DNA from 2 places in the Agromyces sp. NPDC058136 genome. Region 2 is predicted to be linked to the other one. Evidence: predicted binding sites of a transcription regulator. Region 2 holds the regulator's gene; the other holds the start of a gene.
What was found. The regulator LexA, encoded in region 2, represses DNA repair genes until DNA is damaged. The targets are predictions, from matches to a motif close to TCGAACANNTGTTCGA.
Positions count from the first base shown of each region.

Region 1: the regulator LexA is predicted to act here: its motif matches at 2,394-2,409, upstream of uvrA (excinuclease ABC subunit UvrA).

Region 1 is NZ_JBHVUA010000001.1:12,855-24,981, forward strand. Features, by position in the region: gene uvrA (excinuclease ABC subunit UvrA) at 1-2,338, opposite strand, end outside; gene uvrB (excinuclease ABC subunit UvrB) at 2,457-4,523, opposite strand; gene coaE (dephospho-CoA kinase) at 4,628-5,242, opposite strand; gene ACFVTX_RS00085 (DUF4126 domain-containing protein) at 5,292-5,906, shown strand; gene rpsA (30S ribosomal protein S1) at 6,006-7,457, opposite strand; gene ACFVTX_RS00095 (DUF885 domain-containing protein) at 7,643-9,316, opposite strand; gene polA (DNA polymerase I) at 9,370-12,072, opposite strand.
Region 2 is NZ_JBHVUA010000004.1:24,625-36,751, reverse strand. Features, by position in the region: gene ACFVTX_RS12330 (methylenetetrahydrofolate reductase) at 1-697, shown strand, start outside; gene metE (5-methyltetrahydropteroyltriglutamate--homocysteine S-methyltransferase) at 694-3,048, shown strand; gene lexA (transcriptional repressor LexA) at 3,163-3,852, opposite strand; gene ACFVTX_RS12315 (LysM peptidoglycan-binding domain-containing protein) at 4,112-4,516, shown strand; gene ACFVTX_RS12310 (histidinol-phosphate transaminase) at 4,584-5,756, shown strand; gene hisB (imidazoleglycerol-phosphate dehydratase HisB) at 5,753-6,367, shown strand; gene hisH (imidazole glycerol phosphate synthase subunit HisH) at 6,364-7,002, shown strand; gene priA (bifunctional 1-(5-phosphoribosyl)-5-((5-phosphoribosylamino)methylideneamino)imidazole-4-carboxamide isomerase/phosphoribosylanthranilate isomerase PriA) at 7,117-7,863, shown strand; gene ACFVTX_RS12290 (SseB family protein) at 7,847-8,674, shown strand; gene ACFVTX_RS12285 (pyridoxal phosphate-dependent decarboxylase family protein) at 8,815-10,230, shown strand; gene ACFVTX_RS12280 (ATP-dependent helicase) at 10,315-12,127, shown strand, end outside.

The sequences.
Region 1 (12,127 bases), on a different contig from region 2:
CGCCGCACACCTCGCAGGCGACGTAGACGTCGGGCAGGAAGTTCATCTCGATCTTGATCGTGCCGTCGCCCGAGCATGCCTCGCACCGGCCACCCTTGACGTTGAAGCTGAACCGGCCGGGCAGGTAGCCGCGCGCCTTCGCCTCGTTCGTCTCGGAGAAGAGCGTGCGGATGCGGTCGAACACGCCCGTGTAGGTCGCGGGGTTCGACCGCGGGGTGCGGCCGATCGGCGCCTGGTCGACGTGTACGACCTTGTCGAGGTGCTCGAGCCCGGTCACCCGACGGTGCTTGCCCGGAACCTTGCGGGCGCCGTTCAAGCGGTTGGCGAGCACCCGGTAGAGGATGTCGTTGACGAGCGAGGACTTGCCGGAACCGCTAACGCCGGTGACCGCCGTCAGCACCCCGAGCGGGAACTCGACGTCGACGCCGCGGAGGTTGTTCGCCTCGGCGCCCTGCACCGAGATCATGCGCTCGGGATCGATCGGACGTCGGTGGGCGGGGATCGCGATCTCGCGTCGGCCCGACAGGTAGTCGCCCGTGAGCGAGCGCGTGTTCTTGAGCAGCTCGGCGTAGCTGCCCGAGTGCACGACGGTGCCGCCGTTGATGCCGGCGCCCGGACCGATGTCGACGATCCAGTCGGCCGTGCGGATCGTGTCCTCGTCGTGCTCGACGACGATGAGCGTGTTGCCGAGGTCGCGAAGCGCGACGAGCGTGTCGATGAGGCGCCGGTTGTCTCGCTGGTGCAGACCGATGCTCGGTTCGTCGAGCACGTAGAGCACGCCCGTGAGCCCGGAGCCGATCTGGGTCGCGAGGCGGATGCGCTGCGCCTCGCCGCCCGAGAGCGTGCCCGCCGCGCGGGCGAGGTCGAGGTAGCTGAGGCCGACGCGGATGAGGAAGTCGAGTCGCAGCTTGATCTCGCGCAGCACCTGCGCACCGATCTTCTGCTCGCGCTCGGTGAGTTCGAGGCGGTCCATGAAGGCGCGCGCATCGGTGAGGCTCAGGAGCCCGACGTCGGCGATGCTGTGGTCGTGGATGAGGACCGAGAGCACCTCGGGCTTCAGCCGCTTGCCGTCGCAGACCGGGCAGGGCACCTCGCGCAGGTACTCGGACCAGCGCGCACGCTGCACGTCGGTCTCGGCCTGCAGGTACTGGCGCTCGATGTACGGGACGACGCCCTCGAAGCCCGAGCTGTAGCTCATCTCGCGGCCGTAGCGGTTGCGCCAGCGGACCTTGACCTCGAAGTTGTCGCCGCGGAGCACCGCGTTGCGGGCGTCGTCGGCCAGTTCCTCCCAGGGGGTGTCGAGGGAGAAGTCGAGATCGCGGGCGAGCCCGTCGAGCAGCTTCTCGTAGTAGTTGTAGAGGCTCTTGCCCTGCGAGGTCCACGGGAGGATCACGCCCTCGGTGATGCTCAACGCAGGGTCGCCGAGCAGGAGCGCCTCGTCGACCGACATGCGGGTGCCGAGGCCCGAGCACTCGGGGCAGGCGCCGAACGGCGCGTTGAACGAGAAGGTGCGCGGCTCGATCTCGGTGAGCTGGATGGGGTGCTGGTTCGGGCACGAGAGCTTCTCGGAGAAGGTCGCCCACGCTGCGGGCCCCTCTTCGTCGACGTAGTTGACCTGCACGAGCCCGTCGGTGAGGCGCAGCGCCGTCTCGAGCGAATCGGTGAGCCGGCCGAGCACGTCGGGGCCGGCGACGAGCCGGTCGACGACGACCGAGATGTCGTGCTTGATCTGCTTCTTCAGCTTCGGGGGTTCGTCGAGCCGCACCATCTCGCCGTCGACGACGGCGCGGGAGTAGCCCTGCGCGGCGAGCTCGCGGAAGAGGTCGACGAACTCGCCCTTCTTCTTCGAGACGACCGGGCTCAGGACCTGGAACCGGGTGCCCGCCTCGAGCTCCATCAACTGGTCGGCGATCTGCTGCACGGTCTGGCGCTGGATCTTCTCCCCGCAGACCGGGCAGTGCGGCACGCCGATGCGCGCCCAGAGCAGACGCATGTAGTCGTAGATCTCGGTGATCGTGCCGACCGTCGACCGCGGGTTGCGGTTCGTGGACTTCTGGTCGATCGAGACCGCCGGGCTCAAGCCCTCGATGAAGTCGACGTCAGGACGGTCGACCTGCCCGAGGAACTGCCGGGCGTACGCCGAGAGCGACTCGACGTAGCGGCGCTGCCCCTCGGCGAAGATCGTGTCGAAGGCGAGCGACGACTTGCCCGAACCCGACAGGCCCGTGAACACCACCATCGCGTCGCGAGGAATCTCGACATCGACGTTGTGCAGGTTGTGCACGCGGGCACCGCGGACACTCAGGCGCGAATGGGCATCGAGACGTGAAACTGGCACCCTTCGAGTCTACGAAGCACCACCGACATCGTCGGCCGGCCTGCACGCGCTCTCAGCGAACATATGTTCGATCCTCGCTCTGCGGCCGACTGGACGCGGGCGGCGGCGGCCCCGGGTTTCAGCCCAGGTGCCCCGCCTTCTCCATCTGCCGGAGCTCGCGCTTGAGCTCGGAGACCTCGTCGCGGAGCCGCGCCGCGAGTTCGAACTTCAGCTCCCCGGCGGCCTCGAGCATCTGCTCGTTGAGGTCGCGGATGAGCTCCTCGAGGTCGTTCGCCCCCTCGGCGGCGATCCCCTCACGGCGGAGGTTCGGCACCGGGGACTTCTTGCGGCCGTCGCGGCCGGCGAGGAGCTCGGCGGTGTCGGCCTCTTCGCGGGCGAGCAGCTGGGTGATGTCGGCGATGCGCTTGCGGAGCGGCTGCGGGTCGATGCCGTTGACCCGGTTGTACTCGAGCTGCAGCTCGCGACGCCGTGTCGTCTCGTCGATCGCCTGCTTCATCGAGTCGGTGAGCACGTCGGCGTACATGTGCACCTCGCCCGAGACGTTGCGCGCCGCGCGACCGATCGTCTGGATGAGCGAGGTCGCCGAACGCAGGAACCCCTCTTTGTCGGCGTCGAGGATGGCGACGAGCGAGACCTCGGGGAGGTCGAGGCCCTCGCGCAGCAGGTTAATGCCGACGAGCACGTCGTAGACCCCCGCGCGCAGTTCGGTGAGGAGTTCGACCCGTCGCAGCGTGTCGACGTCGGAGTGGAGATAGCGCACCCGCACACCGGCTTCGGTGAGGAAGTCGGTGAGCTCTTCGGCCATCTTCTTCGTGAGGGTCGTGACGAGCACGCGCTCGTCGCGCTCGGCGCGCGTGCGGATCTCCTCGAGGAGGTCGTCGATCTGGCCCTTCGACGGCTTCACGACGATCTCGGGGTCGACGAGGCCGGTGGGGCGGATGATCTGCTCGACGATGCCGTCGGCGATGCCCATCTCGTAGCGGCCGGGCGTCGCCGAGAGGTACACGGTCTGCCCGACCCGGTCTTTGAACTCGTTCCACTTCAGGGGGCGGTTGTCGAGCGCACTCGGCAGCCGGAACCCGTGCTCGACGAGCGTGCGCTTGCGCGACGAGTCTCCCTCGTACATCGCACCGATCTGCGGGACGGTGACATGCGACTCGTCGATCACGACGAGGAAGTCGTCGGCGAAGTAGTCGAGCAGGCAGTGCGGCGCCTCGCCGGGCGCTCGCGCGTCGATGTGCCGCGAGTAGTTCTCGATTCCCGAGCAGAAGCCGATCTGCTCCATCATCTCGAGGTCGAAGGTCGTGCGCATGCGCAGCCGCTGAGCCTCGAGCAGCTTGCCCTCGCGCTCGAGCTCGGCGAGCCGTTCGTCGAGCTCGGTGCGGATCGTGCCGATCGCGCGCTGCATGACCTCGGTCGAGGCGACGTAGTGCGACCCGGGGAACACCGGCACGGCGTCGAGCTTCTCGATGACCTGGCCGGTGAGCGGGTGCAGGCTGTAGAGCGCCTCGATCTCGTCGCCGAACATCTCGATGCGGATCGCGAGCTCTTCGTAGATCGGGATGATCTCGATGGTGTCGCCGCGCACGCGGAAGTTGCCGCGCGAGAAGTCGACGTCGTTGCGCTGGTACTGCATCGAGACGAACTTGCGGATCAGCCAGTCGCGGTCGACCCGCTGCCCCACCTGCAGCGGCATCATCGCGTTGAGGTACTCCTCGGGCGTGCCGAGGCCGTAGATGCACGACACGGTCGACACGACCACGACGTCGCGCCGGCTGAGGAGCGAGTTCGTCGTGGAGTGCCGCAGCCGCTCGACCTCGGCGTTGATCGAGCTGTCCTTCTCGATGAAGGTGTCGGTCTGCGGGACGTAGGCCTCGGGCTGGTAGTAGTCGTAGTAGGAGACGAAGTACTCGACCGCGTTGTTCGGCAGCAGTTCGCGGAACTCGGTGGCCAGCTGCGCCGCGAGCGTCTTGTTGTGTGCGAGCACGAGGGTCGGCCGCTGCACCTGTTCGATGAGCCACGCGGTCGTCGCCGACTTGCCGGTGCCGGTCGCGCCGAGCAGCACGACGTCGGTCTCGCCGGCGTTGATGCGGCCGGCGAGCTCGGCGATCGCCTGCGGCTGGTCGCCGCTCGGGCGGTACTCGCTGACGACCTCGAACGGACGGACTGAACGCGTGGCCTGCATGGTGCAAGTCTAGGATCGGCCACCGACACCACGGCCGGCGTTCGCCTCGGGCGGAGCGCCGGGCCGCACTCCCCCGAACAGCCGACCGAGCGCCGCGCGACGATTCAGGCGCGCGCAGCCCGCCGCGCTGCGATGTCGGCCCAGAGCGCGTCGGTCTGGCTCATCGTGTGCGCGAGGGTGCCGTCGGTGTCGATCACGACGTCGGCGATCTGCAGCCGACGCGTGTTGTCGACCTGCGCGTCGACCCGCGCCTCGGCCTGGTTGAGGTCGAGCCCGCGTTCTTCGACGAGTCGCTTCACCTGGGTCTTGCGCGGTGCGTTCGTCACGACGATGAGGTCGAACGGGTGATCGACGGATGCCTCGACGAGGAGCGGCACGTCGTACACGACGACCGCGTCGGGGTTCTCGGCCTCGGCCTTCGCGATGAGCCGACCCGAGAGTTCGCGCACCGCGGGGTGCACGATGGCGTTCAGCCGTGCGCGGGCGGCGTCGTCGTTGAAGACGAGCTCGCCGAGCTTCGCGCGGTCGAGCGAGCCGTCGGCCTGAAGCACCCTCTCGCCGAACTCGGCGACGATCGCCGCCAGACCCGGCGTGCCGGGGGCGACGACGCGACGCGCGAGCTCATCGGCGTCGAGGTGAACGGCGCCGTGCTCGTAGAGGCGCCGCGCGACGGTGGATTTTCCTGAGGCGATGCCGCCCGTGAGGCCGATCAGATACACGTGACCACTCTAATCGTGCGACACTCGACTCGTTCGATGAGGAGGCGGCATGCTCGAACTGCTCACCGGGACGGGGCTCGCCCTCGCCGCCGGTCTCAATGCATGGATCCCCCTGGTGATCCTCGGGGCGCTCGACCGCTTCACCGGGCTCGTCGAGCTGCCGACGGCCTGGGCATGGCTCGCGAACGAATGGGTGCTGCTCATTCTCGTGGTGCTGCTCGTCGTCGAGTTCGTCGCCGACAAGATCCCGGGCCTCGACTCCGTCAACGACCTCGTGCAGACGGTCGTGCGCCCGACGGCGGGCGGCCTCGCGTTCAGCTCGGGCATCGGCTCCGAGACGGTCGCCGTCACCGACCCCGAGACGTTCTTCGCGTCGTCGCAATGGGTGCCGATCGCCGTCGGCGTCGGCCTCGCGCTCCTCGTGCACCTCGCGAAGGCCGCGGCCAGACCGGTCATCAACACCGCGACGGCCGGCGTGGGCGCCCCCATCGCGAGCGCGGTCGAAGACGCCGGAAGCTTCACCCTCGCGTTTGCCGCGATCCTCGCACCGGTGCTCGTGATCCTCGGAATCGTACTCCTCGCGATCGCCGTCGTCCTCGTCGTCCGCCGCCGTCGCCGCACACGTCGGGCGCGGAGCGCGGAGCATCCGCTGCCCGCCCCCTGAACGGCGGCGCACTCACCGCCGCAGGGCGAGGTACGCCCCACCAACGCCGGAAGGCCGGCCCCCGAGGGGACCGGCCTTCCGTCTTCTCGCGAAATGCGATCAGTTGTTGCTCGAGAGCTTCTCGCGCAGCGCCGCGAGCGACGCGTCGTCGGCGAGGGTGCCGGCACCGGCCGACTCGCTCGAGTACGAGGCACCGCCGGCCGAGAACGAGTCGTCGGCAGCCTGAGCGGCGAGCGAAGCAGCAACCTGCTTCTTGTGCGCCTCCCAGCGAGCCTGAGCGGCAGCGTAGTCCTGCTCCCACTTCTCGCGCTGAGCCTCGAAGCCCTCGCGCCACTCGTTGGTCTCGGGGTCGAAGCCCTCAGGGTACTTGTAGTTGCCCTGCTCGTCGTACTCGGTGAGCATGCCGTAGAGCGCCGGGTCGAACTCGGTGCCCTCGGGGTCGACGCCCTCGTTCGCCTGCTTCAGCGAGAGCGAGATGCGGCGACGCTCGAGGTCGATGTCGATGACCTTGACGAAGACCTCTTCGCCGACCGACACGACCTGCTCTGCGAGCTCGACGTGCTTGCCCGACAGCTCGGAGATGTGGACGAGGCCCTCGATGCCGTCGGCGACGCGAACGAACGCACCGAACGGAACGAGCTTCGTGACCTTACCCGGGGCGACCTGGCCGATCGCGTGGGTACGGGCGAAGACCTGCCACGGGTCCTCCTGCGTCGCCTTGAGCGACAGCGAGACGCGCTCGCGGTCGAGCTCGACGGAGAGCACCTCGACGGTGACCTCCTGGCCGACCTCGACGACCTCGCTGGCGTGCTCGATGTGCTTCCACGAGAGCTCGGAGACGTGGACGAGACCGTCGACGCCACCGAGGTCGACGAACGCACCGAAGTTGACGATCGACGAGATGACGCCCTTGCGGATCTGGCCCGGGTGGAGGTTCGCGAGGAACGTCGAACGCGACTCGGACTGCGTCTGCTCGAGGAGCGCGCGGCGCGAGAGCACCACGTTGTTGCGGTTCTTGTCGAGCTCGAGGATCTTCGCCTCGATCTCCTGGCCGAGGTACGGCGTGAGGTCGCGCACGCGGCGGAGCTCGATGAGCGACGCCGGGAGGAAGCCACGGAGGCCGATGTCGACGATCAGGCCGCCCTTGACGACCTCGATGACCGAACCGGTCACGACGCCATCGGCTTCCTTGATCTTCTCCACGTCGCCCCATGCGCGCTCGTACTGAGCACGCTTCTTCGACAGGATGAGGCGGCCTTCCTTGTCCTCCTTCTGGAGAACGAGGGCCTCGACGGTGTCGCCGACGCCGACGACCTCGCTGGGGTCGACGTCGTGCTTGATCGAAAGCTCGCGCGAGGGGATGACGCCCTCGGTCTTGTAGCCGACGTCGAGGAGGACCTCGTCGCGGTCGATCTTCACGACGGTGCCCTCGATGAGGTCGCCGTCGTTGAAGAACTTCAGAGTCTTTTCGACCGCGGCAAGGAAGTCTTCAGCAGATCCGATGTCGTTGATGGCGACCTGCTTGGGTGCCTTGGTCGTTGCGGTTGTCATGTAGTGAATGCTCCGTAAAGGACAATATCGAGCCCATCGCTCGGTAGAGCGTTATTGTGTTTCCGCGATGGGCATGCGGACAGGGATGTCACAAGAGTGACATTGCATCCTAACGGAATCCGTCGGCTCTCGGCAACCGCGGCGGGCCGGGCCGGGCGTGCAGTCCGGCCGCCCGCCCGCACCGATCAGCCGAGCAGCGCCGAACGCAGCGTGTCGAGCCCCACGCCGCCGAGCGCGAGCGCGCTGCGGTGGAACTCGCGGATGTCGAATGCGTCGCCCTCACGACGCGCGACCTCGTCGCGCAGCTGCTCCCAGATGCGCTGCCCGACCTTGTACGACGGCGCCTGCCCCGGCCAGCCGAGGTAGCGGTTGACCTCGAAGCGCACGAAGCCCTCGTTCATGTTCACGTTCTCCGCGAGGAACTCGAAGGCGTACTCCCCCGTCCACGCGCCCTGCCCGTCGGGACGCTGCTTGCCGAGGTGCACGCCGATGTCGAGCACCACCCGGGCGGCGCGCATGCGCTGGCCGTCGAGCATGCCGAGGCGGTCGGCGGGGTCGTCGAGGTAGCCGAGCCCCTCCATCAGACGCTCGGCGTAGAGCGCCCAGCCCTCGGCGTGCCCCGAGGTGCCGGCGAGCTGGCGCCGCCACGTGTTCAGCTGCCCGCGGTTGACGACCGCCTGGCCGATCTGCAGGTGGTGCCCGGGAACACCCTCGTGGTACACGGTCGTGAGTTCGCGCCAGGTGTCGAACTCGGTCACGCCCTCGGGCACCGACCACCACATGCGGCCGGGTCGGGTGAAGTCGTCGCTCGGCCCGGTGTAGTAGATGCCGCCCTCCTGTGTGGGGGCGATCATGCACTCGAGCGTGCGGATCTCCTGGGGGATGTCGAACTGGGTGCCGGCGAGCTCGGCGACCGCGCGGTCGCTCGTCTCCTGCATCCACCGCTGCAGGGCGTCGGTGCCGTGGAGCTTGCGCGAGGGGTCGCGCTCGAGGTGGGCGATGGCCTCGGCCACGGATGCGCCGGGCAGGATCTCCTTCGCGATCGACTCCTGCTCGGCGACCATGCGGGCGAGCTCCTCGATGCCCCACTCGTAGGTCTCGTCGAGGTCGATCACGGCCCCGAGGAAGTGGCGCGACTGCAGCGCGTAGAGCTCACGCCCCACGCCGTCCTGCTCCCCGGCGACGGGCTGCAGCTCGCCCTCGAGGAACGCGGCGAGGCGGCCGTACGCCGCGGTCGCCTCCGCAGCGCCCTCGCCGAGGTGCCGTCGAAGAGGTTCGGGGAGCTCGGCGTCACCGGCGCGCGCCTCGGCGGCGAAGCTCGTGAAGAAGCCGTCGGCCCGGGCGATGCGGTGCGCCTGCGCGGCGACCTCGCGGACCTGTCGGACCGCCGGAACGACACCCGCACCGATGCCGGCGCGCAGGGTCTCGATGTAGCCCTCGACCGCGCCCGGGACCGCGCCGAGGCGGCTCGCGACGCGCTCCCAGTCGGCCGTCTCGGCCGTCGGCATGAGGTCGAAGACCTCGCGGATGTCTTGGGCGGGGCTCGCGATCACGTTGAGGTCGCGCAGGTGGAGCGCCGCGTCGTGCCGCTCGAGGGCGAGCTCGAGCTCGGCGCCGAGGTCGGCGACCGTGATGCGGTCGACGTCGTCGACGGGGGTCGCCGCCCGGAGTGCCGCGAGCGTCTCACGGGTCGCGGCGATCTCGCGCTCGTGCCCCTCGGGCGAGTAGTCGGCGAGCCGGTCGTCGTGGCTCGTGCGACCGATGTAGGTGCCGACGCCCGGGTTCAGTTCGACGAGTGTGTCGACCCACCCTTCGGCGATCCGGTCGACGTCGGACGGGGTGCGCTCACGAGAGGTCATCCCCCGAACCTAGGACAGCGGGTGTCAGTCTGTCGACGTCGAGGATCCCTCGCTCAGTGGCCCGCGTCCTCCCAGTTGGGACCGCGCCCGACCTGCACCTCGAGCGGAACGAGGAGATCGGCGGCGCTCGCCATCTTCTCGCGCACGAGCAGTTCGAGCGGCTCGCTCTCACCGTCGGCGACCTCGAAGATGAGTTCGTCGTGCACCGTCATCAGCATGCGGCTCGCGAGGCCCTGCTCGACGATCGCCCGCTCGACGCCGACCATCGCGATCTTCATGATGTCGGCGGCCGAGCCCTGGATCGGCGAGTTGAGCGCTGCGCGCTCGGCGTTCTCGCGGTGCACCCGGTTGGGGCTGTTGAGGTCGGGGAAGGGGCGGCGACGACCGAAGATCGTCTCGGTGTAACCGTCGATCTTCGCCTGCTCGACGACGCCGCGCAGGTAGTCGCGCACCGCGCCGAACCGCTCGAAGTACTCCTTCATGAGCTGGGTCGCCTCGGACCGGTCGATGCGCAGCTGCTTCGAGAGGCCGAAGGCGCTGAGCCCGTACGCGAGCCCGTACGACATCGCCTTGACCTTCGTGCGCATGAGCGGGGTGACGTCGGCCGGCTCGACCCCGAAGACGCGGGCGCCGACGAAGCGGTGCAGGTCTTCGCCCGCATTGAAGGCCTCGATGAGGCCCGGGTCGCCCGAGAGGTGCGCCATGATGCGCATCTCGATCTGCGAGTAGTCGGCGGTCAGCAGCTCGGTGTAGGCCTCGCCGTGGCGGAACGCCTTGCGGATGCGACGGCCGTCCTCGGTGCGGATCGGGATGTTCTGCAGGTTCGGGTCGTTCGACGACATGCGACCGGTGGCGGCGCCGATCTGCCCGTACGTCGTGTGGATTCGCCCGTCGGGGGCGATCGCCTTGTCGAGCGACTCGACGATCTGCCGCAGCTTCGTCGCGTCGCGGTGTTCGAGCAGATAGCCGAGGAAGGGGTGCGGGTTCGACTCCTGCAGGTCGGCGAGGGCCGCGGCGTCGGTCGTGTAGCCCGTCTTCGTCGCTCGGGTCTTCGGCATCGCGAGCTGGGCGAAGAGCACCTCCTGGAGCTGCTTCGGCGAGCCGAGGTTCACCTCGCGACCGATCTCGGCGAAGGCGAGCTGCGCGAGCCCGGCCGCCCGGTCGCCGAGCTCGGCCGACAGCGCCGCGAGCTCTCCGTGGTCGACCGTGACGCCGCGCAGCTGCATCGCGGCGAGCACCGGCACGAGCGGCATCTCGACCTCGGCGAGCAGCCTGCGCGTCGGCTCGGGCAGCGCCCGCAGCACGAGGGGCGCGAGCCGGAGGGTGAACCACGCGTACTCGGGGGCGCCCGCGTCGCTGCCCTCTTCGGGCACGAGCTGCGACGGGTCGGACTGCGGCACCGTCTCGCCGAGGTATCGGTCGACGAGGTCGGCCAGGGTCTTCTCGGTGAGGTTCGGCCGGGCGAGCCACGCGGCGACGAGAGTGTCGAGCACGAGCCCGTCGAAGGCGAGACCGGAGCGCTCGAGCGCCTCGAGCTGCGGCTTCGCGTCGGTCATGACCTTCGGCGCATCGCTCGCGAGCCACGCCTCGAACGGCGCGTAGTCGCTTCGACCGGCCTGCCACGGCAGGCGCACGGTCTCGGAGGCGGTGGCGATGCCGGCACCGATGACGCGACCCTCGAAGATCTCGAGGCTGAGGCCGAGCCCTGCGGGCTCGGCGGCGACGGCCTTCGAGAGCCACGCCTCGAGTTCTTCGTCGAGCAGCAGACGCGGCGTCGGGATCGGCGCCGCCTCGGCCGCCGGCTCCGCAGCCGCGGCGACCGCGCCGTTGCCGTTCGCGCCACCGTTGCCGTTGCCGTTCGCGTCACCCTCGGCGAGCTTGCGCAGTCGTTCGAACAGGGTGCGGAACTCGAGACGCTCGAACACCGGGCGCACCGCCTCGATGTCGATCGGCTTCGCCGCGAGCTCGCCGATGACGACATCGAGGTCGACGTCGGTCACGAGCCGGTTCAGGCGGCGGTTGCGGATCGCGTTCTCTTTCTGGTCGCGCAGGTTCTGCCCGACGACGCCCTTGATCTCCTCGGCGTGGGCGAGGATGCCGTCGAGGTCGCCGTAGAGCCCGAGCCACTTGAGCGCCGTCTTCTCGCCGACCTTCGAGATGCCGATGAGGTTGTCGCTCGTCTCGCCGACGAGGGCCGCGATGTCGGGGTACTGCTCGGGGCGGATGCCGTAGCGCTCCTGCACCGCGGCGATGTCGTAGCGCTTCAGCTGCGACACGCCCTGCGTGTTCGGATAGAGCAGGGTGACGTCGTCGTTGACGAGCTGGATCGTGTCGCGGTCGCCCGAGACGAGCAGCACCCGGTACCCCTCGGCGCGGCCGCGCGCGGCGAGCGTCGCGAGGATGTCGTCGGCCTCGAAGTCCTCCTTCTCGAGCGTCGTGACGCCCATCGCGTTCAGCGCGTCCTGCAGCAGCGGCACCTGGCCCTTGAACTCGGCCGGCGTCTCGCCGCGGGTGCCCTTGTACTCGGGGTACTCGCGAGTGCGGAACGAGTGCCGCGAGATGTCGAACGCGACCGCGAGGTGGGTCGGCTTCTCGTTCTGCAGGAGCAGCAGCAGCATCGACAGGAAGCCGTGGATGGCGTTCGTGTGCTGGCCGTCGCGGGTCGTGAAGCTGTCGACCGGGAGGGCGTAGAAGGCTCGGAAGGCCAGCGAGTGGCCGTCGACGACGAGGAGGGTGGGCTTATCTGCGTCCGTCACTCGACAAGACTACAAGCGGCCGCCGACACCGCCCGACGCGCTCCGCTCCCCCGAA
Region 2 (12,127 bases):
CGAGTTCCTCGACGCCGGCGTGACGGGCTTCCTCGCGCTCCGGGGCGACCCGCCGACCGGCGCCGGCCCAGACGCCGGCATCGGCGACCTCGGCAGCGCCGCGGAGCTCGTGCAGCTCATCCACCGGGTGCAGGAGGAGCGCGAGCCCTTCGCCCAGGTCGGCGTTCCCGGCGTACCGGGCGCGACCCGCATCCGCGAGCGGCCCAGGCCCGAGCGTGTCGCCGTCGCGGCGTTCCCGACGGGGCATCCGCGTTCGCGCAGCGCCCACCAGGACGTCGACGCCCTCCTCGCCAAGGAGATCGCCGGCGCGACCCTCGCGATCACCCAGCTCTTCTGGCACGCCGACGACTACCTCGGCTACGTCGAGCGCGCCCGCGCGGCCGGCGTCACGATCCCGATCCTGCCGGGCGTCATGCCCGTCACCACCCCGGCCCGCCTCGCGCGCCTCGCCGAGCTCACGGGCGTCGACGCGCCGGCCGAGCTCGCCATCGACCTCGAGATCGAACCCGACGCGGAGGCGCAGCACGAGCTCGGCGTCGCCTTCGCGACCCGGCTCTCGGGCGAGGTGCTCGCGGGCGGCGCACCGGGTCTCCACCTCTACACCTTCAACCGTCACGAGGCCGTGCTGGGCGTGCTCGCCCGGCTCGGCCTCGGAGTCTCACCACAGCTCGTCAATGAGAGGAACACCGCACGATGACCGCACCCGCCTTCCCCACCGGCACGATCCTGGGGTACCCCCGCATCGGCCGCCGCCGTGAGCTCAAGCGCGCCGTCGAGGCGTTCTGGGCCGGCACGATCGACGCCGCCGAGCTCGAGGCGACCGCCGCCGAGCTGCGCGCCGCGACCCGCGAGCGCCTCGCCGCACAGGGGCTCGACCGCACCGGATCGGCCATCCCCGAGTCGTTCTCGTTCTACGACCAGGTGCTCGACGCCGCCGTCGCGGTCGGTGCGGTGCCGACGCGCTTCGCCCGCTTCCTCGGCGAGGGCGGCACCGTCGACCTCGGCGCGTACTTCACGATCGCCCGCGGCGTGGGCGACGACGCCCCCCTCGAGATGACGAAGTGGTTCGACTCGAACTACCACTACCTGGTGCCCGAGATCGGCCCCGACACCGACTTCTCGCTGCACGCCGAGCGCATCCTCGGCGAGTTCGCCGAGGCGAAGGCGCAGGGCTTCGTCACCCGCCCCGTGATCGTCGGCCCGGTGACCTTCCTCCTCCTCGCGAAGGCCGCCGACGACGCCCCCGAGGGCTTCCGCCCGATCTCGCGCCTCGCCGAGCTCGTGCCGGTGTACGCCGAGCTGCTCGCCGAGCTCGCCCGTGCCGGCGCGGAGTGGGTGCAGCTCGACGAGCCCGCCCTCGTGAGCGAGTCGATCGACGAGCCGCGCGCCCGCGTGCTCGAGGCGGCCGCGCAGGCGTACGACGCGCTCGGCGCCGCTGACGAGCGCCCGGCGATCTTCGTCGCGGCGCCGTACGGCTCGCTCGACGACGCACTTCCCGTGCTCGCCGCGACGCCCGTCGAGGCGATCTCGCTCGACCTCGTGCGCGGCACCCTGCCCGAGGGCCTCGACCCCGTCACCGCCGAGGCGCTCGCCGCGAAGACCCTCGTCGCCGGCGTCATCGACGGCCACAACATCTGGCGGGGCGACCTCGCCGCCGCGTTCGACCGCGTCGCGGCCGTGCAGCGCCTGTCGGGCAGCGTCGCCGTGTCGACCTCGACGTCGCTGCTGCACGTGCCGCACGACGTCACCGACGAGCGGGCCCTCGACGCCCGCCTCGTCTCGTGGCTCGCCTTCGCCGACCAGAAGGTCGCGCAGGTCGCGACCCTCGCACGCGGACTCGCCGACGGCCGCGAGGTGATCGAAACTGAGCTCGCCGAGGCATCCGCCGCCCTCGCCGACCGCAGCGGCGCACCCGGCGTGCGCGTCGCCCCCGTGCGCGATCGCCTCGCCGCCCTCACCGACGGCGACTTCGACCGCGGCGACTACGAGACGCGCGTCGCCGCGCAGGCCGCGCTCGAGCTGCCCGAGCTGCCGACCACGACGATCGGCTCGTTCCCGCAGACGAGCGACATCCGTCGTGCCCGCGCGCGCCTCGGCAAGGGCGAGCTCGACGCCGACGGCTACGCGCAGCTCATGCGCGAAGAGGTCGAGCGCGTCGTGCGCCTGCAGGAGGAGATCGGCCTCGACGTGCTCGTGCACGGCGAGCCCGAGCGCAACGACATGGTGCAGTACTTCGCCGAGCTGCTCGACGGCTTCGCCGTCACCGAGCACGGCTGGGTGCAGTCGTACGGTTCGCGGTGCACGCGCCCCTCGATCCTCTGGGGCGACGTCTCGCGGCCGGCGCCGATGACGGTCGAGTGGTCGTCGTACGCGCAGTCGCTGACGCCGAAGCCGGTGAAGGGCATGCTCACGGGTCCCGTGACGATCCTCGCCTGGTCGTTCGTGCGCGACGACCAGCCGCTCGGCGACACCGCCCGCCAGGTGGCGCTCGCCCTGCGCGACGAGATCGCCGACCTCGAGCAGGCCGGCATTCAGGTGATCCAGGTCGACGAGCCCGCGCTGCGCGAGCTGCTGCCGCTGAAGCTCGCCGACCAGCCCGCGTACCTCGACTGGTCGGTCGGCTCGTTCAAGCTCGCCACGGCGGGTGCGGCGGCGGCGACGCAGGTGCACACGCACCTCTGCTACTCGGAGTTCGGCGTCGTCATCGACGCGATCAAGAACCTCGACGCCGATGTCACCTCCATCGAGGCGGCCCGCAGCCGCATGGAGGTCGTCGACGACCTCGCGACGAGCGGCTTCGACCACGGCATCGGCCCGGGCGTCTACGACATCCACTCGCCGCGCGTGCCGTCGACCGCCGAGGTGCAGGCGCTCCTCGAGCGCGCGGTCGCCGAGATCCCGGCGGCGCGTCTCTGGGTGAACCCCGACTGCGGGCTCAAGACCCGCGGCTACGACGAGACGGTCGCCTCGCTCGAGAACATCCTCGAGGCGACGCGCGCGGTGCGCGCGGAGCTGGCCGAGCGCGCCCAGCCGGCGCTCGCGGGCTAGCCGAGCGAACAGAAGGGGCGGATGCCGCGTGCTGCGCGGCATCCGCCCCTTCGTCGTGTCTCGTGGCCGGAGCGCGCCGCGCTCGCGGCGCAGGCCTGCGCGCCTCGGTCTGCGTCAGACCGCGCGCAGCACCGACACGACCTTGCCGAGCACCTCGGCGTGGTCGCCGACGATCGGTTCGAAGGCGCTGTTGCGGGGGAGCAGCCACGTGTGGCCGTCGCGCTGGCGGAAGACCTTGACGGTCGCCTCGCCGTCGAGCATGGCGGCGACGATCTCGCCGTTCTCGGCGGTGCGCTGGGCGCGCACGACGACCCAGTCGCCGTCGCAGATCGCGGCGTCGATCATCGAGTCGCCGACGACCTTCAGCATGAACAGCTCGCCCTTGCCGACGAGCTGGCGGGGGAGGGGGAACACCTCTTCGACCTGCTGCTCGGCCGTGATCGGGACACCTGCCGCGATGCGGCCGACGAGCGGAACCATGGCGGCGTCGCCGACGGGCGCCGAGCTCGTCTCGCCGGGCGCCGGGGTGCGGTCGTCGAGGCCGGGCACCTCGATGAGGATCTCGAGGGCACGGGGGCGGTTGGGGTCGCGGCGGAGGTAGCCCGCGAGCTCGAGCTGGTTGAGCTGGTGGGTGACGCTCGAGAGCGAGGAGAGCCCGACGGCGTCGCCGATCTCGCGCATGCTCGGCGGGTAGCCGCGGCTCGAGACCGAACGCTGGACGACCTCGAGGATGGCGAGCTGCTTGGCACTGAGGCTCTTGCGTCGACGCGCCCTTCCGATGTCACGCACGTCGTTGTCGCCCACGGTCTCCGCCCCTCGTTGCGATCGCCCGCGCGATCGGATGTCGGTGGTGCCTGTTCCACTTGTTCCAGACATTCGAAACTGTATCCGCCTCGCAGGGGTGCGGCAAACATTCGTTCGAGTGTGTCGGGTATTCGTGCACGAGTTTCCTCGCGGTCCGGGTGCTTGACTTCGAAAACATTCGAAGATATGTTCGGAACAGAGATTCGTATCCGGCCCTCCCGGCCGAGGGTCGGGTACGAACTCACTCAGGAGGTGTGAGATGAGCGCAGTGACCATGACCGGCGGGTACGCCCCGGTCCAGTACCGTTCCGAGCCCCTGCGCGCCGTCGGGTCCGCCGACGGCGAGGGCGCGGTGGTTCGCACCCGTCTGCGCCTGACCTCCCGAGGCCGCTTCGTCTTCACGACGCTCGCGGCGATCCCGCTCATCGTGTGGGCCTTCGTCCTCGTGCTCGGGGCGGGCGGCGCCGCGGCCGACGTCGCGGGCGGCGGGGCCGCCCTCGAGTACGTCACGGTCGACGTCGGCGCCTCCCTGTGGGAGATCGCGGAGGCGGTCGCCCCCTCCGCCGACCCCCGCGACACCATCGCCGAGATCGTGCGCATCAACGGCCTCGACGGCGCGACGATCGTGCCGGGCCAGCAGCTCGCCATCCCGGCGTCGCAGTAGCGGCGAACGGCGGTCATACGGGGTCGCACGCGCCGGGCACGCAGCCCCGCGTGGCTAGCATGGTTCGGTGACGAGTCTCGATGATCTCCCCATCCGCGACGACCTCCGCGGTCGCACGCCGTACGGCGCCCCGCAGAAGGCCGTCCCCGTGGCGCTCAACGTCAACGAGAACACGCATCCGATCCCCGAGGCGGTCGCGCACGACATCGTCGCCCGGGTCGCCGCCTCGATCCTCACGCTGAACCGGTACCCCGACCGCGAGTTCACCGCGCTGCGCGAAGCGTTCGCGGCGTACCTCGGCCACGGTCTCGGCGCCGCGAACATCTGGGCCGCGAACGGTTCGAACGAAGTGCTCCAGCACCTGCTGCAGGCGTTCGGCGGGCCCGGGCGCTCCGCGCTCGGTTTCGCGCCCACCTACTCGATGTACGCCCTGCTCGCGGCGGGTACGGGCACCGAGTGGATCGCCGCAGCCCGAGACGACGACTTCGAGCTCAGCCCCGAGACGGCCGTCGCCGCGGTGCGCGAGCACGACCCCGACCTCGTGCTGCTGTGCGCCCCGAACAACCCCACCGGCACTCCGCTGGATCTCGACACGATCCGGGCGGTCGCCGACGCGGCGCGCGGCATCGTGATCGTCGACGAGGCGTACTTCGAGTTCGCCGACCCGGGCACGCCGAGCGCGCTCGCCCTGCTCGAAGGCCGGCCGCGGCTCGTCGTCTCGCGCACGATGAGCAAGGCCTTCGCCTTCGCCGGGGCACGCGTCGGCTACCTCGCGGGCGACCCGGCGACGATCGACGCGCTCAGGCTCGTGCGGCTGCCGTACCACCTCTCGGCGCTCACGCAGGCGGCCGCGCTCGGGGCGCTCGCGCACTCGGGCGAGATGCTCGCCATGGTCGACGAGATCCGCGGTCAGCGCGAACGCATCGTCGTCGATCTCGCGCGGCTCGGCTTCGCACCGCACCGCAGCGGTTCGAACTTCGTGCTCTTCGGCGGCGTCGACGACCCGCACGCCGTCTTCGAGGCGCTGCTGGCCCGCGGCATCCTCATTCGCGAACTCGGCATCCCCGGTCACCTGCGGGTGACCGCGGGCACCGAGGCCGAGACGACCGCATTCCTCGAGGCGATCGCCGTGTTCGCGCCGAACGCCGAGCGCGAGCACACGCGCGACCACGAGCAAACCTCCGGGCCCGGCACCGACGGCGGGGCGCCCACCTCCACCGAGAATAGGATCGACGCATGAGCGGCCAGACCCAGAACCGCGCGGTGCGCGTGCAGCGCGAGACGAGCGAATCGAGCATCGACCTGTCGATCGACCTCGACGGCACGGGTGCGAGCGACATCGAGACGGGCGTGCCCTTCTACGACCACCTGCTCACGGCGTTCGCGAAGCACTCGCTCACCGACCTCACGGTGCGCGCCTCGGGCGACGTCCACATCGACGTGCACCACACGGTCGAGGACACGGGCATCGTGCTCGGCCAGGCGATCCGTCAGGCCCTCGGCGACAAGCGCGGCATCTCGCGCTACGGCGACGCGCTCGTGCCGCTCGACGAGGCGCTCGCGCAGGCCGTCGTCGACATCTCGGGGCGTCCGTACCTCGTCCACACGGGCGAGCCGGCCGGCTTCGAGTTCCACCTCATCGGCGGGCACTTCACCGGTTCGATGGTGCGGCACGTGTTCGAGGCGATCACGTACAACGCGGGCCTGACCGTGCACGTGAACGTGCTCGCCGGGCGCGACCCGCACCACATCGCCGAGGCCGAGTTCAAGGCGTTCGCCCGGGCGTTCCGCCAGGCGAAGGCCTTCGACCCGCTCGTCACCGGAATCCCGTCGACGAAGGGCGCGCTGTGAGCCGCACGCGTCGCGTGGTGGTGCTCGACTACGGCTCGGGCAATGTGCACTCGGCGGCGAAGGCGCTCGAGGCGGCCGGCGCCGAGGTCGAGATCACGGCCGACCGCCGTGCCGCGAGCGAGGCCGACGGCCTGCTCGTGCCCGGCGTCGGTGCGTTCGCCGCGGTGATGGACCAGCTGCGCGCGGTGCGCGGCGACGAGATCATCGACCGGCGGCTCTCGGGCGGCCGCCCGGTGCTCGGCATCTGCGTCGGCATGCAGGTGCTCTTCGAGCACGGCGTCGAGCGCGGCGTCGACACCGAGGGGCTCGGCGAGTGGCCGGGCGTCGTCACCGAGCTCCCGGCCGAGGTGCTGCCGCACATGGGATGGAACACCGTCGTCCCCGATGCGGGGTCGACCCTGTTCGACGGCATCGAAGGCGAGCGCTTCTACTTCGTGCACTCCTACGCGGCCCAGCAGTGGTCGCTCGACGTCATGCCGCCGTTCCCGGTGCCGAAGCTGACGTGGGCGGAGCACGGTGCGCCGTTCCTCGCCGCCGTCGAGAACGGGCCGTTGTCGGCCACCCAGTTCCACCCCGAGAAGTCGGCGGAGGCCGGGATCCGGCTGCTGTCGAACTGGATCGGGACGCTCGGCTGACGATTGCCGACACCCCGCACCGTCACGAACACGTCGCGCAAGCTGAGGGCGACTAGGATTCTGTGACTGTGCCGACCGTCGATTCCCGGCGGCATTCCGCGAACGAGGACAGTGATGAGTGAGTTCAACAAGACCCCCGGCCTCGTGCTGCTTCCCGCAGTCGACGTCGCCGGCGGCAAGGCCGTGCGTCTGACCCAGGGCGAAGCCGGCACCGAGACGAGCTACGGCGACCCGGTCGACGCGGCCGTCGACTGGGCCGATCAGGGCGCCGAGTGGATCCACCTCGTCGACCTTGACGCCGCGTTCGGTCGCGGCTCGAACGGCGGCATCCTGAAGAAGGTCATCCGGCAGGTCCGGGGCGTCAACGTCGAGCTGTCGGGCGGCATCCGCGACGACGAGTCGCTCGAGCACGCCCTCGAGATCGGTGCGAAGCGCATCAACCTCGGCACTGCTGCGCTCGAGAACCCCGAGTGGGCCGCCTCGGTCATCGCCCAGTACGGCGAGGCGATCGCGGTCGGGCTCGACGTGCGCGGCACGACGCTCGCCGCCCGTGGCTGGACGAAGGACGGCGGCGACCTGTGGCAGGTCATGGAGCGGCTGGAGGACGCCGGCGCCGCCCGCTACGTCGTGACCGACGTCACGAAGGACGGCACCCTGCAGGGGCCCAACGTCGAACTGCTGCGCCAGGTGATGGACCGCACGCACCGCCCCGTCGTCGCCTCGGGCGGCGTCTCGAGCCTCGACGACCTCGTCGCGCTGCGCGAGCTCGTGCCGCTCGGCCTCGAGGGCGCGATCGTCGGCAAGGCGCTCTACGCGGGCGCATTCACGCTGGCCGAGGCGCTGGATGTCGCCTCACGCTGAGCCTCCGGTGGGCGAGGGCGCGGATGCTTCGGCGCCCGCCTCGCCCGCCGCGGATTCCGCCGGCGTGCCCTGGGCGGGACGCTCGTTCGAGCCGAACCCGCACGCGGCCGACGACGGCCGCGCCCCGGCGGCACTCGCCGAGGCGATCGCCCGGTTCCGTGCCGGTGAGGGCGGGCAGGCCGAGGTCGTCGCCGCGTTCGCGACCTCTCGCCTCCTGATCCCGCTGCTCGCCGAGCTCGGCGACGGCGGCACCGAGACGGGGGCGCACGGGCTCGCGGTCGACAAGAGCCAGGAGCTCTCGATCGTGACCGTCGCCGGTCCCGACGGTCGTGCGGTCCTGCCGGTGTTCGCCTCGGTCGAGGCGATGTCGCGGTGGAACCCCATCGCCCGGCCGGTGCCGGCCGACGGGGTGCGGGTCGCGCTCGCGGCCGCCGACGACGCCACCGAGCTCGTCGTGCTCGACCCCGGATCGCCGGGCGAGTTCGTGCTGCGTCGCCCAGCCGTGTGGGCGGTCGCGCAGTCGCAGCCGTGGCAGCCGCCGTTCGAGTCGGTCGCCGTGCGCGAGGCGTTCGAGCGTTCGATCGAGCGCGAGCTCTCGGTCATCTCGGTGACGCTCGAGCCGGGCGACCCCGGGGCGCGACTCGCGGGGCCCGAACTCGTGGTGCGGCTCGAACTCGTCGCCGGGCTCAGCCGTGAGGCGCTCGATGCGACGACCACCCGGCTCGCGCACCGCTGGGCCGCCGACGAGGCGATCGCCACGGGCGTGGACTCGCTCTCGGTCAGACTCGTCGCCGCGGCATCCGAGGGCTGAAGCGGCAACGTCGCACGAGCGCGAGCGCGAGCGCGACCGCGACCGCGCATCCCGCCCGGTGACCCGTTCGGGTGATTGACCCCGCGCGCCGCCCGGGAGCATGATCGGAGTGCGCGACGGCGCGGAATCCAGGTGCGGCCATGTCCGAGCATCCCGAAACCGAACGACGAGACCGAAGCGGCCACGGCGCGGAGTACACCGCGGCGCTCGAGCGCGCCGCGCTGCACGCCCGTGAGTGGCTCGGCGCCGTGCGCGAGCGCCAGGTGCCGCCGAGCGTCGGCGCCGAGGAGATCCTCGACCGTCTCGGCCGCGATCTCCCCGAGCGGGGCGAGGCCGCCGACGCCGTCATCGACCACCTCGCCGCCGCGGCCGAGCCGGGCCTCATCGCGATCGGGTCCCCACGGTTCTACGGCTGGGTGATCGGCGGCACCCAGCCCGCCGCGCTCGCGGCCGACTGGCTGGTGTCGGCGTGGGACCAGAACACGGGGCTGCGCACGATCACGCCCGCCGCGGTCGCCGCGGAAGAGCTCGCGGGCGCGTGGCTCGTCGAGCTGCTGGGGCTGCCGCCCGGCAGCGAGGTCGGCTTCACGACGGGGGCGACGATGGCGCAGTTCAGCTGCATGGCGGCCGCCCGCGACGAGGTCCTCGCCCGTGTCGGCTGGGACGTCGAGGAGGCCGGACTGGCGGGAGCGCCGCGCATCCGCTTCATCGTGGGGGAGGAGCGGCACGGCACCGTCGACCTCGCCGGCCGCTACCTGGGCCTCGGGGCGCCGATCGTCGTGCCCTCCGACGACGAGGGCCGCATTCGCGTCGACGCGCTCCGCGACACGCTCGCCGCGGGCGAGGGGCCTGCGATCGTGCTGCTGCAGGCCGGCAACATCCACTCGGGCGCGTTCGACGACTTCGGCGGCGCGATCGCCGTCGCCCACGAGGCCGGCGCCTGGGTGCACGTCGACGGGGCGTTCGGGCTGTGGGCCGCGGCATCCCCGAACCTCCGGCACCTGACCGCGGGCATGGCCGGGGCCGACTCGTGGTCGACCGACGCGCACAAGACCCTCAACGTGCCCTACGACTCCGGGCTCGCGATCGTGCGCGACGGCCGCGCCATGCACCGCGCCCTCAGCATGCACGCGAGCTACCTGCAGGCGACCGAGGTCGGCGCCGACCCCCATGAGAAGGTGCCCGAGCTCTCGCGTCGGGCGCGCGGGGTGCCCGTCTGGGCGGTGCTGCGCGCGCTCGGACGCACGGGGGTCGCCGAACTCGTCGACGGTCTCGCCGCGGCGGCGCGCGGGCTCGCCGACGGCATCGGCCGGCTGCCGGGCGTCGAGGTGCTGAACGACGTCGTCTTCACGCAGCTCTGCATCGCGCTCGCCGACGACGCCGCGACCGAGGCGCTGAGCGAACGCCTCTGGGCCGAGGGGGAGGTGCTCGCGATGACCTCCCGCTGGCACGACCGGGCGGTCGTGCGCTTCTCGGTCAGCAATTGGCGAACGGATGCCACGGAGGTGCGCCGCACGGTCGACGCCGTCGCCCGTGCGCTCGCCGCGGGCGGGTGATCCGCGGGCCGTTGATCGCCGGCCGAGGCCGCCGACGACACGGCGGACGGCGCGCGCGTCGGTGGCATCCGCTTGAATGGGGGCATGACCGAGGCGCTCGCGGAGTTCTCGCCCGCGACCAGGGCGTGGTTCACCGAGTCGTTCGCCGAACCGACGGCGGTGCAGCGCGGTGCGTGGCAGGCGATCTCGCGCGGCGAGCACGCCCTCGTCGTCGCGCCGACCGGCTCGGGCAAGACCCTGGCCGCGTTCCTCTGGGCGATCGACCGGCTGCACCACGAGGCATCCGACCCCGCGACCGCGGGTACGAAGGTCGTCTACCTGTCGCCGCTCAAGGCGCTCGGGGTCGACGTCGAGCGCAACCTGCGCGCCCCGCTCGTCGGCATCGCGCGCACGGCCGCCGCGCTGGGGCTCGAGGTGCCCGAGGTCACGGTCGGGGTGCGCTCGGGCGACACCCCCTCCGCCGAGCGCCGAGCGCTCGTCGCCCGCCCGCCCGAGATCCTCATCACGACGCCCGAGTCGCTCTACCTCATGCTCACCTCGCAGGCGCGCGAGACCCTGCGCGGCGTCGAGACCGTCATCATCGACGAGATCCACGCGGTCGCCGGCACGAAGCGCGGCGCCCACCTCGCCGTCTCGCTCGAGCGGCTCGACGCGCTCCTCGCCGAGCCCGCGCAGCGCGTCGGCCTGTCGGCGACGGTGCGCCCGCTCGACGAGGTCGCCCGGTTCCTCTCGGCGACGGCGCCCGTCACGGTGGTCGCGCCGCCGAGCGAGAAGCGCTTCGAGCTGCGCGTCGAGGTGCCCGTCGAAGACATGTCGCGGCTTCCGGCCTCCGACGATGCGACGGGATCGATCTGGCCGCACGTCGAGCAGGCGATCCTCGACCGGGTGCTCGAGCACCGCTCCTCGATCGTGTTCGCCAACTCGCGTCGCCTCGCCGAGCGGCTCACGGCGCGCCTCAACGAGCTCGCGCTCGAAGAGACCGAGCGCGCCGAGCTCGTCGCGGCCGCGGCCGCCGGCGGGCCGCCCGCGGCGCTCATGGCGCAGTCGGGGCAGACGAGCGGGGCGCCGCCCGTCGTCGCGCGCGCCCATCACGGCTCGGTCAGCAAAGAGCAGCGCGCCGAGATCGAGGACGATCTCAAATCAGGGCGGCTGCGCTGCGTCGTGGCGACCTCGAGCCTCGAGCTCGGCATCGACATGGGCGCCGTCGACCTCGTCGTGCAGGTCGAGTCGCCGCCCTCGGTCGCGAGCGGGCTGCAGCGGCTCGGCCGCGCAGGGCACCAGGTCGGCGAGGTCTCGCGCGGGGTCATGTTCCCGAAGCACCGTGCCGACCTCGTGCACACCGCCGTCGCCTCCGAGCGTATGCTCGCCGGGCAGATCGAGACGCTCGCGGTGCCGGCGAATCCGCTCGACATCCTCGCGCAGCAGACCATCGCCGCCGCGGCCGTCGACGAGCTCGACGTCGAGGCGTGGTTCGCCGCGGTCCGGCGCAGCGCCCCGTTCCAGCATCTGCCCCGCTCGGCGTACGAGGCGACGCTCGACCTCCTCGCGGGGCGCTACCCCTCCGACCGCTTTGGCGAGCTGCGCCCGCGCATCGTCTGGGACCGCGAGGGCGGCACGATCACCGGCCGTCCGGGCGCGCAGCGGCTCGCGGTGACGAGCGGCGGCACGATTCCAGACCGTGGCATGTTCGGCGTGTTCCTCGTCGGCGACGACGCGACCGGGCGACGGGTCGGCGAGCTCGACGAAGAGATGGTCTACGAGTCGCGTGTCGGCGACGTGTTCGCGCTCGGCGCGACGAGCTGGCGCATCCAGGAGATCACCTTCGACCGGGTCAACGTCGTCCCCGCGTTCGGGCAGCCGGGCCGGGTCCCGTTCTGGAAGGGCGACGCGATCGGCC